4 regions of the Bacillus sp. OTU530 genome follow, and region 1 is predicted to be linked to each of the others. Evidence: riboswitches for the same ligand, from Rfam matches in the RefSeq annotation. Region 1 holds a riboswitch; each other region holds the start of a gene.
The links. A riboswitch is a leader RNA that binds a small molecule or an ion and turns the genes downstream of it on or off. The one in region 1 is predicted to bind cyclic di-GMP.
Positions count from the first base shown of each region.

Region 2: linked by a shared signal. The riboswitch ahead of AAHB12_RS13340 (thiamine pyrophosphate-binding protein) and the one ahead of AAHB12_RS20565 (aspartyl-phosphate phosphatase Spo0E family protein) in region 1 are both predicted to bind cyclic di-GMP.
Region 3: linked by a shared signal. The riboswitch ahead of AAHB12_RS07665 (glycosyltransferase) and the one ahead of AAHB12_RS20565 (aspartyl-phosphate phosphatase Spo0E family protein) in region 1 are both predicted to bind cyclic di-GMP.
Region 4: linked by a shared signal. The riboswitch ahead of AAHB12_RS07775 (post-COAP-1 domain-containing protein) and the one ahead of AAHB12_RS20565 (aspartyl-phosphate phosphatase Spo0E family protein) in region 1 are both predicted to bind cyclic di-GMP.

Region 1 is NZ_JASATP010000032.1:36,860-41,307, reverse strand. Features, by position in the region: gene AAHB12_RS20580 (spore germination protein) at 1-297, opposite strand, end outside; gene AAHB12_RS20575 (phosphatase PAP2 family protein) at 670-1,338, opposite strand; gene AAHB12_RS20570 (DedA family protein) at 1,358-1,954, opposite strand; cyclic di-GMP riboswitch class I at 2,333-2,431, shown strand; gene AAHB12_RS20565 (aspartyl-phosphate phosphatase Spo0E family protein) at 2,452-2,685, shown strand; gene AAHB12_RS20560 (YwbE family protein) at 2,947-3,144, opposite strand; gene AAHB12_RS20555 (hypothetical protein) at 3,249-3,719, shown strand; partial or broken gene AAHB12_RS31905 (hypothetical protein) at 3,804-3,908, shown strand; gene AAHB12_RS20550 (hypothetical protein) at 3,906-4,085, shown strand; gene yhfH (protein YhfH) at 4,347-4,448, shown strand, end outside.
Region 2 is NZ_JASATP010000015.1:89,310-93,757, forward strand. Features, by position in the region: gene AAHB12_RS13340 (thiamine pyrophosphate-binding protein) at 207-1,856, opposite strand; cyclic di-GMP riboswitch class I at 1,938-2,023, opposite strand; cyclic di-GMP riboswitch class I at 2,224-2,309, opposite strand; gene AAHB12_RS31780 (BspA family leucine-rich repeat surface protein) at 3,078-3,806, shown strand; gene AAHB12_RS13350 (HAD family hydrolase) at 4,298-4,448, shown strand, end outside.
Region 3 is NZ_JASATP010000007.1:174,463-178,910, forward strand. Features, by position in the region: gene tagU (polyisoprenyl-teichoic acid--peptidoglycan teichoic acid transferase TagU) at 275-1,183, shown strand; cyclic di-GMP riboswitch class I at 1,553-1,642, shown strand; gene AAHB12_RS07665 (glycosyltransferase) at 1,821-4,448, shown strand, end outside.
Region 4 is NZ_JASATP010000007.1:196,484-200,931, forward strand. Features, by position in the region: gene AAHB12_RS07770 (SH3 domain-containing protein) at 1-1,451, shown strand, start outside; cyclic di-GMP riboswitch class II at 2,456-2,539, shown strand; gene AAHB12_RS07775 (post-COAP-1 domain-containing protein) at 2,560-3,774, shown strand; cyclic di-GMP riboswitch class I at 4,073-4,161, shown strand; gene AAHB12_RS07780 (ArsR/SmtB family transcription factor) at 4,189-4,448, shown strand, end outside.

The DNA of each region.
Region 1 (4,448 bases):
TCCATAGTTAAATAACGGCTTTAATATATCTGCATCCATTAATTCTGTACTAACAAGGCCATCCAAAAAAATAAGAGTTCCCTTTTGGCATCCCACTTGGAATTCGCGATATACAATATCGGAGGAACGCTCGAAAATCATTTTGAATTCTTGTATGTCATGATTTAAATTTCCAGTTAGTATTTGATTGTTTAGTACATTTTGTTCGTCTTCAATAGGGTGTTCTTTGTTATAGGAGCGGCTGCTGTGATAAAGAAATGTAATGAATTCCTTGATGCTTTTAATGATATCAATCACCCTCCCCAGCCTCTAAATGACTTCATTTTCTTACTTTATTGTTGTTGCATTAACTACCAATTATGCATAACTATGTAAATGAATCCGATAATGCTTTTGGAGAGGTTTTAATAAGGGAGAAAATCTGTAAGTATTTAAGAAATAGGGTGGTGAAAAGAAATGATTCTGAGGGGATGAATCAAATATCCGAATATCGTACAAAAATAAAATGCGGTCTTAGATTAGAGCATATCCGGCTGGATATGCTGTCCGTATAAAAATACATAGTTTAGTTTATCCATTCCTTCAAGAGAAATCCCTTAAAGGAACGGGGATTATTTGTCTGTATGCAGAGCCTGTTATATGCAGCATTTTATCTCATATGGGTAATCGTTATTTGTTGTTTCCATTGACATGCTGCCGCATATATCGCTTTTCCCTATATCGTTGATAAAACCAAATGAGCGTGGTTAACCAAAATGTACTAATAAAATAGCCGCCGATGATATCGCTAGGATAATGTACGCCTAGATAAATGCGGCTTATTCCAATTGTGAGAATCATTACGATACTGATAATAATTAAGATGGTACGCCCCCAACGAGTAGGAATATGCCGCCATAGTAGGAAGGAGAGAGTTCCATATAGCGTACATGCATTTGTTGCATGGCCGCTCGGAAAGCTGTAGCCGCTTACCTCGATCAGACGATGTAAATCCGGACGGGCTCGCTGAAAAAACAGCTTTAATGTGATAAAAAGGAGGTTGCTTCCTAAAACGGCAGTAAGTAATAGAATCAGCTCTGATCGATGCTTGAGTACAACATAGAGAAAAAATAAGGCAATCATAGCAAGTATCGCAACAGAACTTGTCGATCCAATAAAGGTGAAGAATTTCATAATAGCTGTCAGAGCTGGGGACTCAAGGCCTTGAATAAAGGCTATAACGGTACTATCAAATGAAATAATCCTTTGCTTGCTAATCAGAATAGCCATAAGGCTGAAGCCGATAAGAGATAACAAACTTATTATAAAAGCAGTAGTAAGTTGAAGCTTTAAATTCATATAAATAACCACCTTAGATTCATTGCAATTTTTGTCTTCTCTTCCAAAATAAATAGGCGCCCCAGATAATACTAACCGCAGCTAGCATAAGGTATATACGATATTTAGAGATATACATAGCAATGATTTTCCAATTTCCTCCTAATGATCTTCCTAACGTAATAAAGGTAAAAGACCAGAGCAATGCCCCAGGGTATGCATACCGTGCAAACTTCTTAAAGGAGTACCCGTTAATTCCTGCAAGATAGGCGGTAATATGGCGGATGCCAGGAATAAAGTATCCAATAAAAAGCAGATAAGGACCTAGTTTTGTGAATAATTGTCTTGTTTTATTAATTCTGTCTTCTGTAATATGGAGCCTTGGTCCAAACCTTGTTAAAAATGGCAAACCCAATTTGATTCCTAATAGATAGCTAAGCGAAATGCCGCCGCTTGTCCCTAAAAAAGCACTTAGTAAGGAAGGAATATAAGCTATGTTTCCCTGAAAGACGCAATATCCAATAAAGGTAAGAAGGATTTCATCCGGCAGAGGGAGTCCGATAATGCCTCCAATTAAGGCTAATATAATACCATAATATCCAAAATGTGAAAGAAGATAGGTTAATTGGTGCTCCATCCATTCACACTCCTATGCTATTGGAATAAAAGAATCGGTCGGAGATGATGCTTTTCTCAGTATTCTTTTTTTATGCGCGGTTTATACCTGTTACAATGTGCTTAGTATTTGGGCTAGGAGGGTTATGGCCTGTATAAGAGGAGTGTGAGGATGTGGGGAGTAAAGGTAGTAGGTAGTTCAACTCGTAAAACTTTCTAAAAACTATAATTGAAAAAAATGTAAAAATATGAGAAAATGATTAAAGAGAACGACTGAGCCATTTGGTGTTGATGGATTCTATAGAAATAATTTTGTAGAGGCTACTAGTGCAGCAAATAGTGATTCTTGTTACTCCTATATTGACAAAATAAAGCATATTTATATAGATAAAAAATAAAGTTTCGATAAAGGCAAACCTATTGAAAGATAGGGACGCAAAGCTACAGGTCTAAGGTGGGAGAGGTATGCCGCTCCCACTATGATTGCTGGGCTGCCGTAATACGGAGGGAACTACAAGGGTGAAGGTGCTAGTTGAATTACCGATGGAAGACAAGCAAGCTGATTCTACTGATTTGAAATGGATGGACGTACTTTTGGATGCTAAACAAAATAACCCAGCCATTATTGAGCAAAAAAGAAGGCAACTACTTCATCTAGGTAAACTATATGGATTAACTCATCCTAAAACTATCAAATGCAGTCAACAACTAGACAAATTAATCAACCTATCTATGAGGGGACAAATTGTATAGGTATTATTAATGTGTGCAGCATCTAAATGATAAGGGATAAGCAAACATAGGATTAATGGAGATGGTATAAGCGTTTCTATCGGGGATTGTTCAACTGCCTGAAGTAGTGATTAGCTAGCTAAAGTTAAATTAGGTTGCATGTTAAAACTCCAAGTTTGTCCTATAACTCATAGTATTTGTGACGAGGTAGGGAAAATGGTTGTCATCAGATAAAAAGGGACAGATTCGTAAGTGTATGAATCTGTCCCTTTTTGTTTGTTATTAGTTAACAATTGTTTGTACCCTGCCTACTTGTCCATCTGTAAGACGAACCTTGATTCCATGAGGATGAAATTGCGAATTCGTCAGCAGGTCCTTTACAATTCCACGCGTCGTATTTCCTGTACGCTGATCCTTTTTTAGTACAATATTCACTTCTAGACCAGCCTGAATATTTTTTCTATATCGTCCATCATTCATAAATCATTTCCTCTTTTCCGCCTAAGAATTTGCTTAGTTTTGGTGTTATCTTCTACTAATGGTATAATAATTTGAACTATAATGCACATCTACATGGAGGTAACATGTTAACTTTTGAACAAAAACTCGCTATTATTGAATCTTTTCCGGAGCTTAAGCGCAAGGATGTATCGATGAAACGTGTAAATTTTCATTATGAGGAAAGTGCAAGCGATAAGAAAAATGTCGTATACCACTTGCATCCAAACGGAAATGGATTTGTTTATGCAGAATATGTAAGCAGCTATAATACAGATGACAGAGGCATGATTAATATCCGAGATTTCTCAGAGGAAGAGCTGCGCACAGTGATTGCAAAATCGATTCAATCCCTCGCACCCCGATCAACTGCTGAAGTGGCAATCGTTGGAGATTTGGAGGAGGAGCGCTGGGTGAATGAAGATAACGCATCGCTTATTTTAGTCCAAGAGGATGAGATGTGGAATGTGTATGCAGGTTTAAACCTTGATGGAACGTTTCCTTCCTACAATGAAGCGAAGCAGTATTTGGAGGAAGAAGGGTTTAAGCGGGCATGAGTCTTACAAAAAAGCCCATGATTTATATACAACGTAAATCATGGGCTTTTTTGCTTATAGACACCATCTGATGTTAAACCCACATTTGCGGCAATTCGAGAACAGCTTTCAAAGTTAAACTCGGTTGTACAGGAAAATATAAGTGGAATCGGGTTGTAAAAGCTTTTGCTAGAGAAGATTATGAAATTGAAGAGTTTTCTATGGAAAATGGTGCCTTTAAGGAGAAAAGCCTTCAGTTCGCAAAGATTTGGGAAAAGTATTTATCGGTTCTTGATTCGCTTGCCGGAATCAGTAGCAAAGCTAACCTATGTAGCGCTAAAGCATACGCTACAGGAGCAAGAAGCTGAGAAAGAAGAAACGAAATAACGCAAAGAAAACGCCTGTAGCTTAACGCTGCGGGCGTCTTTTTTACATTGTTAGGAAGGTATAAGTTTCCAGATAGAAGCGAATTCGACGTAGTCGGAAATTTTAAGAATACAGTATAAGTGCAGCCACGTCTCTGTCTTCGCCTAAGAGTGGGGCTCACCAATCGGCGAGTTTTCTTTATTGGAATTATGTAGCAGTTATCAAATTACCACCTTGCTGAATAATACAATAGTACGAATAAAATTGAAGGAGGCACTTGTTATGGAAGACCTAGAATTTTATAGACGAATACCTGCGAAGGTCTGCCGCGGCTGTGGCTGGAAGATCGAAGAGCAACACGAATCATACTTACACGAATGCGAA
Region 2 (4,448 bases), on a different contig from region 1:
TAACGGCTTGCCAATCGGTTACTGTAAGAAAGGATAACTTTTCGGGGCGATGTCTAGCTCCCAAGGCCAAAGTGGCAGCATAGGGCTGAACCTCCGCAAAAGGAAAAAAGCGTCTTTTACTCCGGCCCACCCCTACGCTGCCATAAAAGGCGGGCCTTGTCTGCTTTTCTTAATGCTTTAAGCATTCGTTTCATCTTCTTATAGTGCTATCCTCTCAACAGCGTTGGTGGGATTTCTTCTTGATCAACCATTACCTCAACTACTGTCGGTCCGTTGTGATTGTTCAGAGCTTCCTTGAGAGCCAGGTGTAAGTCTTCAATAGTCCAACACTTAAAGGATAATGCTCCCATTGCTTCACTATATTTTTTAACGTTGAGTTCATTTTTGAAAATAGTGCCAACAGCTTTTCCAGCATTGTTTGACATACCTTTATCGACCATATCAAGTCTTCCATTATTCAAAACAATAAAGATAGTAGCTGCATTGCTGTCAACTGCTGTTGAAACCTCATTTCCATGCATAAAAAAGCATCCATCACCTGTTAAACAGACGATAGGCTTAGTAGGATTGCTTAACTTCGCACCAATACTAAAACCAATAGCATGTCCCATTGCGCCAAAAACATCATCAAAATAGAATGTGGCCTGCTTTGTCAGTGTTAGGTGCTGAATAGCATAAAAGGAATGGCTGCCATCATCACCAAAGAAAACAGTATCTGCGGGAAAATTCTCTCTTAGGGCAGCAATGACTTGCTTTGCTAGTAGCCTTTCAACTGTAATCGGTGTTTCCTTTTGTAGCTCTGCACTAATATGTATCTGCGGCTTTGAAAAAGGTTTAGCTAATCTATCTGTCTTAATTAATTTTAATAAACTCTCAAGATTATGCTTAGCGTCACCAAGAACAAGCTGTGTTGCAACAGGAATTGATTTGCCAATAAACGTATAGTCGTAATCAAAATGAATAATTTTATCTGGATACAAAGCGGGATCCAGTCCAACAATAGACATATCAGATAACTTAGATCCTATTACAATTATGAGATCACTCTTATTCTTTAAATACTCACTAGCTTTTGCAGAGCCGCCTAGTCCAAACCCATCTAGGGACAGATCATGTGTTGTTGGAAATGTTCCTTTTCCGCCAGGTGTTGTCATGACTGGTATGTTAAAGGTTTCCGCTAAACGAATGACTTCCTCATAGGCTCTGGAGGAATGCACACCTTTTCCTAAAATCATGACAGGCCGCTTAGAAGTTAAAATACAATCTAAGGCTTGTTGTAACTCCTTTTGGGTCGCTATCACATGTGGAGCTTCATCGGGTATGTCTAAAATAAAAGATTCTGCCTGCTCATCCAATACATCCATAGGGAGTGAAAGGTGAACAGGTCCCTTCACTCCATATAATGCGCTCTCAATAGCATGAGAAAAAATACTTTTAAATGATTCAGCTCGGTCTATGCGTGCGCTAAATTTTGTTACTGGCTCAAACATTTTTATTAAGTCTGTCCCAAATGCTGAAGAGTCTTGTCCAAACGGTTTACCCATATCTTTAGCAGAGGGGTGCCCTGTAATAAAAACAACTGGTAAATGCCATGCTTTTGCTTGTGCCGCAGCCGTCAGCAAATTGGTGCCGCCTGGACCAGAAGTACCTATTGCGACTCCAATAGAATCATTCATTAAGGAATAACCAGAAGCAATATAACCAGCTCCAGTTTCATGCCTAGTTAGATTGAATTGAATACCATGGTTCTCTAATTCGAGTAAAATTGGAACAATAGGTTTTCCAGGAACACCAAATGCATGACGTACACCCATATTCTTAAGATTAATAGCAAGGATTTCTGCAACTTTTCTCATGTCATTAAAATTCCTTTCGCTTGAGATTCAGCAAATATAAAAAAACCCCTGTATAGACATAAATGGGGTGAAAATAAAGATTTATGTAACCCAGCCATCATAGTACAACTGCCGTAGACCTGTAGGCTTTACGTCCTCGACTTGGGACGGGTTTGCCTCATATAGATTTAGCTGTTTCCTGTTACGAATTAAAATTTATTATCAGTACTTTAGGACATAAAAATATAACGCTTCGTATCACGATTTAAATATGCTATATATCTATATGGGCGTTAACTTATGTATTATTTAGGAACCGTTTCATTTTGCGGACTGGCAAATACAAAAAACACCCTATATAGACATAAATAGGGCGTAAACAAAAAATTTATGCAACCCAGCCATCATAGCACAACTGCCGTAGATCTGTAGGCTTTGCGTCCTCGACTTTCGACGAGTTTGCCCTATTTAGATTTCATTTTTCCTGCTGCAAATTAACGCTGCAAGGTGGCGTGACATTGCTCCTAAATTCATGTAAAACAATTGGAAAATCCGCTTTTCAATAAATTTAAATATAATTTATCACGTATTCTGAATAAAATAAACCAATATTCGACAAATTATTAGTTCTTTTACACTGTAGGAAAGTATAAATTTCGGAGGCAAATTCGACGCAGTCCGGAATTTTAGGAATATAGTGTAAGTGCAACTACACCTCTGTCTTCACTCAAGGGCAGAGCCTGCCAATCGGCGAGTTTTCTTTATAAAAAACTAAAGGGAATTCTAAACTACCGGGAGAGAAAAGCAAAAAATTTTCAACATATGTATACAAAGGCTGCAAAATGTGAGAGATAAACATATGCAAAAGGGATTTCAAAGACCGTATCGGTCTGTTTGAAATCCCTTTTTATACATAGGCTATCAGAAGATTAACGCATTCCTCTGCCTTTGCCGCCTATTCCCTTATCATAGCCAAAGTTATGATAGTTATCTTGAAATAATGTTTTTGCTGTTTCAGGGGATTTAGTAGAAATCTCCTTCATAAGCTCTTTTGTTGTTTTATTGGCTGTATCAATACCGAGCTCTTTTGCTGCCTTTAACACTTTCGCATCTTGGACTTCCTTAGCTAATGTTTGGGTGTCCTTATCATCGGTGGAGATGCCAAGCTCTTTTGCATCTTTTTTCACCTGCGCGTCACGCACCTCACTGACTAAAGTTTCTGTGTCTTTGCCGTCAGTAGAGATGCCGAGCTCTTTTGCTTCAGCTTTCACCTTTGTATTACGAATTTCTTTTTGGAGTGTTTCACTGTCCTTACCGTCGGTGGAAATGCCAAGCTCCTTTGCTTCAGCCTTCACCTTTGTATCACGAATTTCTTTTTGGAGTGTTTCACTGTCTTTACCGTCGGTGGAAATGCCAAGCTCCTTTGCTTCAGCCTTCACCTTTGTATCACGAATTTCTTTTTGGAGTGTTTCACTGTCCTTACCGTCGGTGGAAATGCCAAGCTCCTTTGCTTCAGCCTTCACCTTTGTATCACGAATTTCCTTTTGGAGTGTTTCACTGTCTTTATCGTCAGTGGAAATGCCAAGCTCCTTTGCTTCAGCCTTCACCTTCGTATCACGAATTTCTTTTTGGAGTGTTTCACTGTCCTTACCGTCGGTGGAAATGCCAAGCTTCTTTGCTTCAGCCTTCACCTTTGTATCACGAATTTCTTTTTGGAGTGTTTCACTGTCTTTACCGTCGGTGGAAATGCCGAGCTCCTTTGCTTCAGCCTTCACCTTTGTATCACGAATTTCTTTTTGGAGTGTTTCACTGTCTTTACCGTCAGTGGAAATGCCAAGCTCCTTTGCTTCCTGCTTTAACTGGACATCGCGCACTTCTTTAGCTAAAGTTTGTGTATCTTTACCATCTGTTGCAATTCCTAATTCCTTTGCCTTTTGTGTAACAGCCTCCGTGCTTAGTTCTTTTCCATGACCATATTTCTGTTCCGCTGCTTGTGTTGTTTGCGTTGTAGTGCTTTGCGCTGCAAATGCCGGCATACCGTTTACAAGTCCGATTCCGAAGGCGAGAGTTCCTGCAGCTACGATTCCTAATGTGCGTCTTTTCATGACCTTTTCCTCCTATAGTGTTGATATGTATGTGTATGTGGTTTCGTTGCACTGTAAGAAAGTATAAATTTCCAGCTGGAAGTGAATTCGACGTAGCAGGAAATTTTAGGAATACAGTATAAGTGCAACTACGCCTCTGTCTTCGCCCAAGGGTGGGCATTGTCCGCTTTTCTTACACTGTGAGAATATATAAATTTCCAGCTGGAAGTGAATTCGACGTAGCCGGAAATTTTAGGTACACAGTATAAGTGCAACTACGCCTCTGGCTTCGCCCAAGAGCAGGGCTCTCCAATCGGCGAGTTTTCTTTATTTGCTACAGGTTTTACTATACGGACGAATGGTGAAAAGAGAGTGAAAATGGAGCTGAATGATTTTGTGGAGCATACTACTGCGTGTATGATGGAGCTATTAGCAAAGAAAGCGGTGGTTCAGGAAATGGGGATTAAAGGAGTTTTATTCGATAAGGACGGTACGCTTTTAAATTTTGGCATGCTGTGGGTGGCAATTG
Region 3 (4,448 bases), on a different contig from region 1:
TAATTATTGACTATCTTATTTTAGTCTAATATAGGAACTTAAGATGAAATTTTAACTGGATAAAAAAGGTGTAAATATATTATATTATGCAACTTATATAATGTTCACCTTGATTAGCAATATAGTTATGCAATGTGCAAAATACACTTGCCGTTTTCTTACAGGAAACATTCTTGCATAGGGGATATTAGCAAGTGATGAGATATATTTGGCAATCAAAAAATGGGTTTTCTGCAACTTTGATGAGGCAGATAACTTGAAAGGGGTAGCTAAGGTGAAAAGGAAGCTATTAGCTTGGATATCAGGAGTTATAGGACTTGCTATACTTGGAGCTAGTATATACACCTACCAAGTGTACGCTAACGTTTCTAAAACATTAAGTGAGGTGAATCAGCCGTTAAAGCGCGATACTTCCACGAAACAGTCTGAAGATATGAAGCAGGGTGCTCCTATTTCCATTTTGTTAATGGGGGCTGATCCTCGCGGAGAGGAACGGGGCCGTTCAGATTCATTAATGCTGGTTACATTAAACCGGACTAAGCAATCTATGAAAATTCTAAGTATTCCGCGCGACACATACACCGAGATTGTCGGAAAGGGAGTCAAGGATAAAATCAATCATTCCTATGCATTTGGGGGCGTTGATACAACAGTTGCGACTGTTGAGAAATTTTTAAATGTACCTGTGCAATATTATATCGAAGTGAATATGGAAGGATTTAAGGATATTGTAAATGCAGTAGGCGGTGTAGATGTGAATAATGATCTAGACTTTACGTACCAGGGCATACACTTTGAGAAAGACACTCTCCATTTGAACGGTGAGGAGGCTTTAGCATACTCCCGAATGAGGAAGCTCGATTCCCGTGGTGATTTTGGCCGGCAAATGAGACAGCGCCAAGTTATGCAGTCTGTGATCAAAAATGGCAAAAATATAGAAACTCTTTCGAACTATGGAGCAATCCTGGACGTGATTCAAAAAAATGTGAGAACAAACCTAACGCAAGATGAGATGTTTAAGATTCAGCAAAATTATGGAGAAACCCGTAATAATATTGAGGAAATTGAAGTCAAGGGTGAAGGCCAAATGATGGGAGATACTTGGTACTATATTGTCTCTGATGAGGTACGTCAGGAGCTATCCAAGAAACTTCGTGAGCAGTTAGAATTACCGGCACAATAGCATGAATACGGGCTGAGCTAAAAGCATAATCGGATCTTTTTTGAACTGAAATGGGAAATGGACTATTAAGGGAACCGAGTAAAATGAATATTTCTATGATGGTCTATTTCCTATTTTTCTTCGAATTTTTATAGTGCAGGGGTTCTGGGGCAGCCCCCTTTTTGTGTTGTTGGAGTGCCTCAGTATACACTGCTTGCTGACATTCAATTGTAAATGTATTTAACATCTATGTTATGCAGGGTAATAAAAGTAATACAATCTTAACCAGTAGATGTATTTACTCCCCGAAATAACTTTGTTAGTCTAATCTGTAGATTAATGGCTAGGTTGTTTGCAGGTCAGACAAGATAGGATTGATGATATATTTGGCTACGATAAAGGCAAACTTGTTGAAAGGCAAGGACGCAAAACTTCAGGTCTACGGTTCTGCTCAAGGGCTATGATGGCTGGGTTACCGAATAGCTCCTAAGGAAAGAGATATTTGATTTATAGGTAAAGATAGGCTTTTGTGTTTTCACGCTTAGGACAGTTCAAAATTATGAGAGGAGGCTACTGTGATAATAGCCAATGCTTTGATATTCAACTCTATTTCCAACGTGATAACTTAGCTGAGAATACTGTAAAGTTAGGTGGCTGCATGATTAAAATATTATCAAATGGTATGTACAAAAGAATGAAGAATCTTTTGGGTCACGATCGACGTAAACAAACAATTTCAAGCTATGAAACTGCTAATGGAAACTTTGTATTTGAAGATGCTTCAAGAAAAAGGAAGATTGTAATCTGGTGTTTTCTCTGTAGTTTGGCCATTCTTGCTCTTATGATACTAGTTATATCTGGCTTAAGTATATATCTTAGCCCTTTGCTGCCAAAGTGGGATACAAAAGAAGTAAACGAATTTTCAAATATTAGACCATCAGGGAAGGAGGCTGCTAGTCCTCTGACACCTTTTGATACTGATAAAAACAGTACCTTCCAACAAAAAGAAGATATACATATGGATGATACGTATGCGTTCTATGTGAATTGGGATCCGAATAGTGAACGATCATTAAAGCGTAATATAGATACGATAGATGTTCTCATTCCCCAATGGTTCCATGTGCAGCCTAACTTAGAACTAGGAGAAGACGTTCAGAAGAATATAGGGGATTTAGCGAAAAAGCATGATGTTAAGGTAGTTCCCTTAATTAGCAATTTAATTGATAATGAGTGGAATCAAGAAGTAGTTCATAACCTATTGATTTCTCCTCCAGCAAGGTCAAAGCTCATACAGGATTTACATGGACAAATTAAAAAGTATGGCTATGATGGCATAAATATAGATTTTGAAAATATAAAGGCAGAAGATAAGGAATTGCTTACAAGCTTTATGCAGGAGCTATACGGCGTGTTTCATTCTGATGGGCTTCTAGTGACAATGGATATGCCTCCAAATGACAACGCATTTGATTATAACGCATTAAAGCTATATTCAGATAAAATGGTTGTAATGTTGTATGATGAAAACTTTCAAACTCCAGGTCCTATAGCCTCATCCACGTGGTATCAAGAAAATCTTGCGCGTATACCCAAGGATAAGCTTGTCGTTAGTTTGGGCAATTATGGTTATGACTGGGAATGGGAAAGCAGTGAGCCTGGGAAGGTAGTATCCTTTGAAAATGTTATGAGAATGGCAGATAAGGCAAACTTGCGGGTCCAATGGGATGACATGAGTAAAAGTCCCTACGTGAGATATACGGATAAAGACAAGCTGCACGAATTATGGTTTTTAGATGGTGCCACATTCTATAACCAATTAAAAACGGCTTCAGCAGCTGGAGTCAAAGGGGTTGCGTTATGGAGATTGGGTACGGAAGATCCAGCGGTTTGGGATGTTCTAGAGAATCGAGGGATTGATACACTGCGTCATATAAAGAGTAGTGACAACATCTACAGCTCTGGAGGGGGTAGTATTTTCCAATCTACATCATCTCAGAAACAGGGAAAGCGAGAGGTTATTTTAAATGATTCCGGTCAAATTTCGGGCGAAGTTTATCAATCTATGCCTAAATCATCTGAGATGGAGCGTTTAGGTAATGCGAAAACGAAGGAAGTGGTGCTAACCTTTGATGATGGACCTGATCCCGAGTATACGACACGTATATTAAACATTTTAAAACAGCATCACATAAAGGCAACATTCTTTGTTATTGGTAAAAATGCTATGCTCAATAAAGGCATTGTGCAACGGATATATATGGAGGGACACGAAATTGGTAACCATACGTTTTCCCATCGACATACAAATAGCATATCATACAACCAATTAAAGCTGGAATTGAATGCGAGTCAGCGTGTAATTCAAGGTATTACTGGGCATTCTTCTTTACTGTATCGCCCTCCGTACGGATATGTGGATACACCTACGGTAAATCCAGATTTTAAAAGGATGCTCTATACGACTGAAATGGGCTATCTTACAGTTAATTATGATATCGATTCCAGAGACTGGGAAGCAACAAACAGTAAGGAAATTGTTGATAACGTTCTACAGCAGCTGCCTAATGGCAATGTGATTTTACTTCATGATGGCGGAGGGGACAGAAGCAGTACTGTTGGGGCACTTCCTGAGATTATTGAGACCTTACAAAGTAAAGGCTATACATTTGTAACAGCTAGTGAGCTAATGAATACGAAGAGAAGTTCGATTATGCCTTCCGTCAAGGAAGTAGAAAGACCGTTAGTAGAGAGCTTTAAAATTATTATAGGAAATGCAACTAGTTTAAATGGAGTTATTTCCTTATTACTTTATACTGTGTTAGCTCTCTCTGTCCTTCGTGTTTTTATACTAGTTTACTTTGCCTTACGGCATAAAAGGCAGGCTCAGCTGTCTAAGGCAGGTAATGATTCATTTCAGCCCTTTGTGAGCGTCATTATTGCTGCTTACAATGAAGAGAAGGTTATCAGCAGGACTGTGCAGTCGATTCTAAAAAGTGATTATCAGCATTATGAAATTATTGTTGTAGATGATGGTTCTCAAGACCGGACTCCTGCGATCGTATCTGAGAATTTCTCTAGTAATGAAAGGGTACATTTAATTCGTAAGAAAAACGGCGGGAAATCTTCAGCGCTAAATAGGGGAATTCAGAAGGCAAAAGGTGACATCATTATTGCTATTGATGCTGATACAATTATTTCGCATAAAGCTATGTCGTTACTTGTCCGCCACTTTATCGATAAAAAGGTTGCGGCCGTATCTGGCAATATGAAGGTTGGGAACATG
Region 4 (4,448 bases), on a different contig from region 1:
GTGAAATAAAGCCAAATCAAAATCCTTCTTTTCAGCATTTAAACTGCTTACTAACAAATGCAGCTTTAGAAGCAAACATCCCTCCCGAGGTTGTAAAGGCCGTGGCTACAAAGGAGAGCGGTTGGAAGCAATTTGATGGAAACGGTCAACCGATCATTTCACAAGATGGTGGAATTGGCCTCATGCAAATTACAAATCAATCAGGCTATGATCAACAGAAATTGAAGTATGACATCAACTACAATATCCAGGCTGGTGTTGAAATTCTTAGTAACATGTATCAGCGTACAGATCTTCCAAAAATAAAAGATGCCAAATCAGAGGTTATTGAGAACTGGTACTTTCCTGTCATGGCTTATAACGGTACGAAGCCTGCAAATAGCCCTCTTTATCAGTCCGATGGAACAAGAAATATAAACGCCTATCAAGAAGAAGTCTTTTCCTTTATTGAACGAGACAGCTTCCTAAATGATACAAAGTTAGGCCAGTACCCTTTTAAGACAACTGATTTTGAATATGATTCCAATAGTGATGCGAACATTAAATTTGAAAAGATGGAATATACACTAACAGATTCGCTGCATCCTTCTACATACCTTTTCCAAACAGGTGATCAGGTAGTTGTAACAAAGGATAGTGTAAATTTAAGATCACAACCTAGTAGCTCCTCTTCAATTGTAAGTGTGTTAGCTAAAAACACTAGCCTGATTATCCAGGGGAATTTTTCATATGATCAATCTTTAAGCAGTAGCAACCAATTTGTATGGTACCCAGTGAAAACTGCAGATCAAAGGGTAGTGGGTTATATTTCCTCTGCCTACATTATGGAAGTAGGAAAAGTAACAAAAGTAAATGTAACAACAGATAAACCAAGCCCCCAAGCTGTGGCAACACCGATTACGTTGACAGCTACATCAGAGGGAAGCAGCAACCCTATATATAAGTTTTACATCTTTGAGGGAGATACGGGAAAAGTAGTACAAAACTACAGTGAAAAAAATACCTTTACATGGAAACCAGAACGAGCAGGAACATATAGGTTATCAGTACATGTGAAGGATATTAACTCCCAGGCGGCTTATGATACTTACTATTCTTTCTGGTACAAAGTACAGGATGGGAAGGTAACCCAGATAAATGTAACAACAGATAAATCAAGCCCTCAAGCTGTGGCAACACTGATTACGTTGACAGCTACATCAGGGGGAAGCAGTAACCCTTTATATAAATTTTATGTCTTTGAAGGGGATACGGGAAGAGTAGTACAAAACTACAGTGAAAAAAATACCTTTACATGGAAACCAGAACGAGCAGGAACATATAGGTTATCAGTACATGCAAAGGATATTAACTCTCAAGCAGCTTATGATACTTACTATTCTTTCTGGTACAAGGTACAGGATGGGAAAGTAACTCAGGTAAATGTAACAACAGATAAGATAAGTCCATAGAATACTGGTACTCCAGTTATCATTTCAACAACATCTGAAGAAAGCAGCAACCCGGGGTATCGATCTGTGTCCGGGATGGTAACTGTGTTCTTACTACATCGCAGGAGTATAGGGCGAATAGTGCAACTACATAGACACCAACAAAGTCTGGAGTCTATACAGTAATTGTTTATGCAAGAGATAAGAACTCTGGAGCGAATTATGGATCTCGAGCGGAAATGTACTATAGAGTACAATAAATAAAATAACCAGCAAAACCAAAAAGGGCGCCAACTATGATGCGCTCTTTTCTCATGTCCATCGGTATTTGAGCAAGCGGGGACAACGTGCTCGTTCTATATACCACATCAGTCTCAAGGCCTAGTAATGGCAAGGGATTTGCGCTGTTGGTTTTGCTAGCTTGCTAACGAAATGAAAACTTGAGTAAAAAAACGAAAGGTAGTATTGCCGCTGAAATATTGGTTGTATACGATTTTGAACGATTGAGGGTTGGAGTACGAATTGAAAAGCATTAGCATCCTCGAAAAGTATGTTTTAAACATTATTTTTGGTCACCACTTCCTGCAGAAGAATTAAAAATCTTCTATGAAGCAATAGATAAAGGAGTAGAAATGGTTCTTAAAATACGATCTAGTATTTAGCCATCATCAATAAATTTAGGGGTTGTCCATTTTTGTCCTTCTGTGCTGTTAGTTTTTGTAAGTAATTGAGGTTTTAATTTACTTTTTTCACCAAAATCCCCATGATAAGATATAAAAATAAAGCGTTTTCTTTCCCGTTGTTCTTTTTCATAGAAGATTCTCTACTTAGAAAATTAATTTTGTTATTTTACCTTTCTAACTGTTTTTTATGATTCTAACAGGTATAGAAGGTGTTAGGTAATTCACTAGATAAAGGCATAACCTTTAGTCATTTGTTCTTTGTGAGGAAAAGGCTTTTTGAGAAGGTTAATCTTGTTCTTTTGATTTTCTTAATTTTCTTATTGGGATATGCATGAGCTATAAAGAGCACGGGGGAGCGATGAAACTCTACTTGTATTTGGTCGCTTAAGTGGAGTGGAGCTAGTAGCGAAACCGACCCCCTCTAAATAAATTATGGGGGGATTTTTTTGAAAAAAGGTAGCTTATTAGCAGGTATTGGAGTTATGGCATTGAGTGTCGGTATATGGGGAAATCCTTCAATTTCCTTAGCAGCAGCCCCACCAAAAGTCTCTGGAGGATCTGTAGTTTTAATGGGATTGGAACCAGAGGACGGACATCTTGAGGGCGGGCGTCGGGCTCATGGTCCTATTAGCGCTTACGTAAACATCGTAAAAAAAATGAAAGTTACAAATGGTGGAAATGGGATCTTAGTAATCGGCGGATCCGGAAATGATAATAATGCTATTAAGGTGTTTTGGAAGGAAATAGCATCAAAAACTAATATGAAAGCGACTTTTGTATCTGGTAATAATATTTCTAGCCAATCATTTGATGGGTTTGCCATTATTGCTATCGCAAGCGATATATACAATACCCCAAATGGTGGATTAACGAATGAAGAAAATGACTTGTTAGCAGCACGTGGGGGGGATATAGCCAATTTTATAAATAAAGGCGGTGGATTATTTGGGGGAACCTCAGATTTTGATAATCCATATGGATACATGACAAGATTTGGAATCTTTACATTTAATCTTTATACCAACAAACCTATTATTAATAAGGTCTCGATAACTACTGAAGGTGCGGCATTTGATATGAAAGCTGATGAATTGAGTGTACCGGCTTGGCACGATGAATTTACGGCTTTCCCAAATTTCTTTAAGGTTTTGGTACGTAATGAAACGCCTTTACAACAATTTTCACAAAAAAATCCACTTGCAATCGGTGGAAACAGTGTTATTATATCCCCACAATTTGGATTTAAAAAGGTAACAGGAGGGGGATATGTTGAAAATGATAAGAATAAGCAATCATTTGGTTTTAACATGTTGCCGGACGAACAAGGTTTAAGAGTTCAACTTGAATATAATGATCATTTGAAAAGTAATAAGACTGATGTAGTAAAGATAAAAATAGATAATTATGCGATGAGTCTGAAACAAAAGCTTGCAGAAATTAAGGAGAATGGAAAAACTATCGGGATTGAATTTGATACAGTCGGAGAAGTGACAAGTTCTACCTCTGGCAAGCAAAACAGCACTATTCATATTAGAGTTGTTGATCGTGGGGAACCTGGTACAAAAGATGAGTTCCGATTAACTATACTTGATGGACCTAATAAAGGATATACATCACAGTCTGGTATAATTCAAGGAGGCAATATTCAGGTACACCAATAACCTGAATTAATTAGATTGCGAAGGGGAAGACAAACGGGGTTGTTGAAAAATACTCATTCAAAGTAACGAGAAGACAAATTCCTACAACATGTAGAGCTTGTCTTCTTTTTTGTTGAGAATACAATTACATTTTCAACAAAAAAGTTATTTGTTAGCGAAAGACACCTAATCTTGTTGTTCTAAAGAACGATTCTACGGTGGATGGTGTAAAGTTCTATATTAATTTCTATTTTTAGAGTTAGTTATGATAAGTTTCTAATTTTTTTATCTATAATAAAATTTGGAATTAGATTATAATTATTTCCGTAGGCAAACCTTGTGAAAACATGGGGCGCAAAGCTTTAGGGGCTAAAATAGCAAATGTTATCAAGCTAGCCAGCTGCCGTTCACGTGAAAGAGGAATTAGAGGAGTGAATGTATATGAAAATTGAAAAATTTAATGACGGAGTGGAAATCTTAAAAGTATTAGCTCATCCTGCACGAATTGCACTTGTAAAAGTTATGATTGAGAAAGGACCTGTAAATGTAACTACTCTTTACGAGGAACTTGAAGCACCACAAAGCACAGTTAGTCAACATCTATCAAAATTGAAGAGCGCCAAGGTTATTTCAGGAAAACGTAGAGGTTTAGAGGTTTACTACGAGGTGAAGGACGAGCGAGTAGAAACCATTCT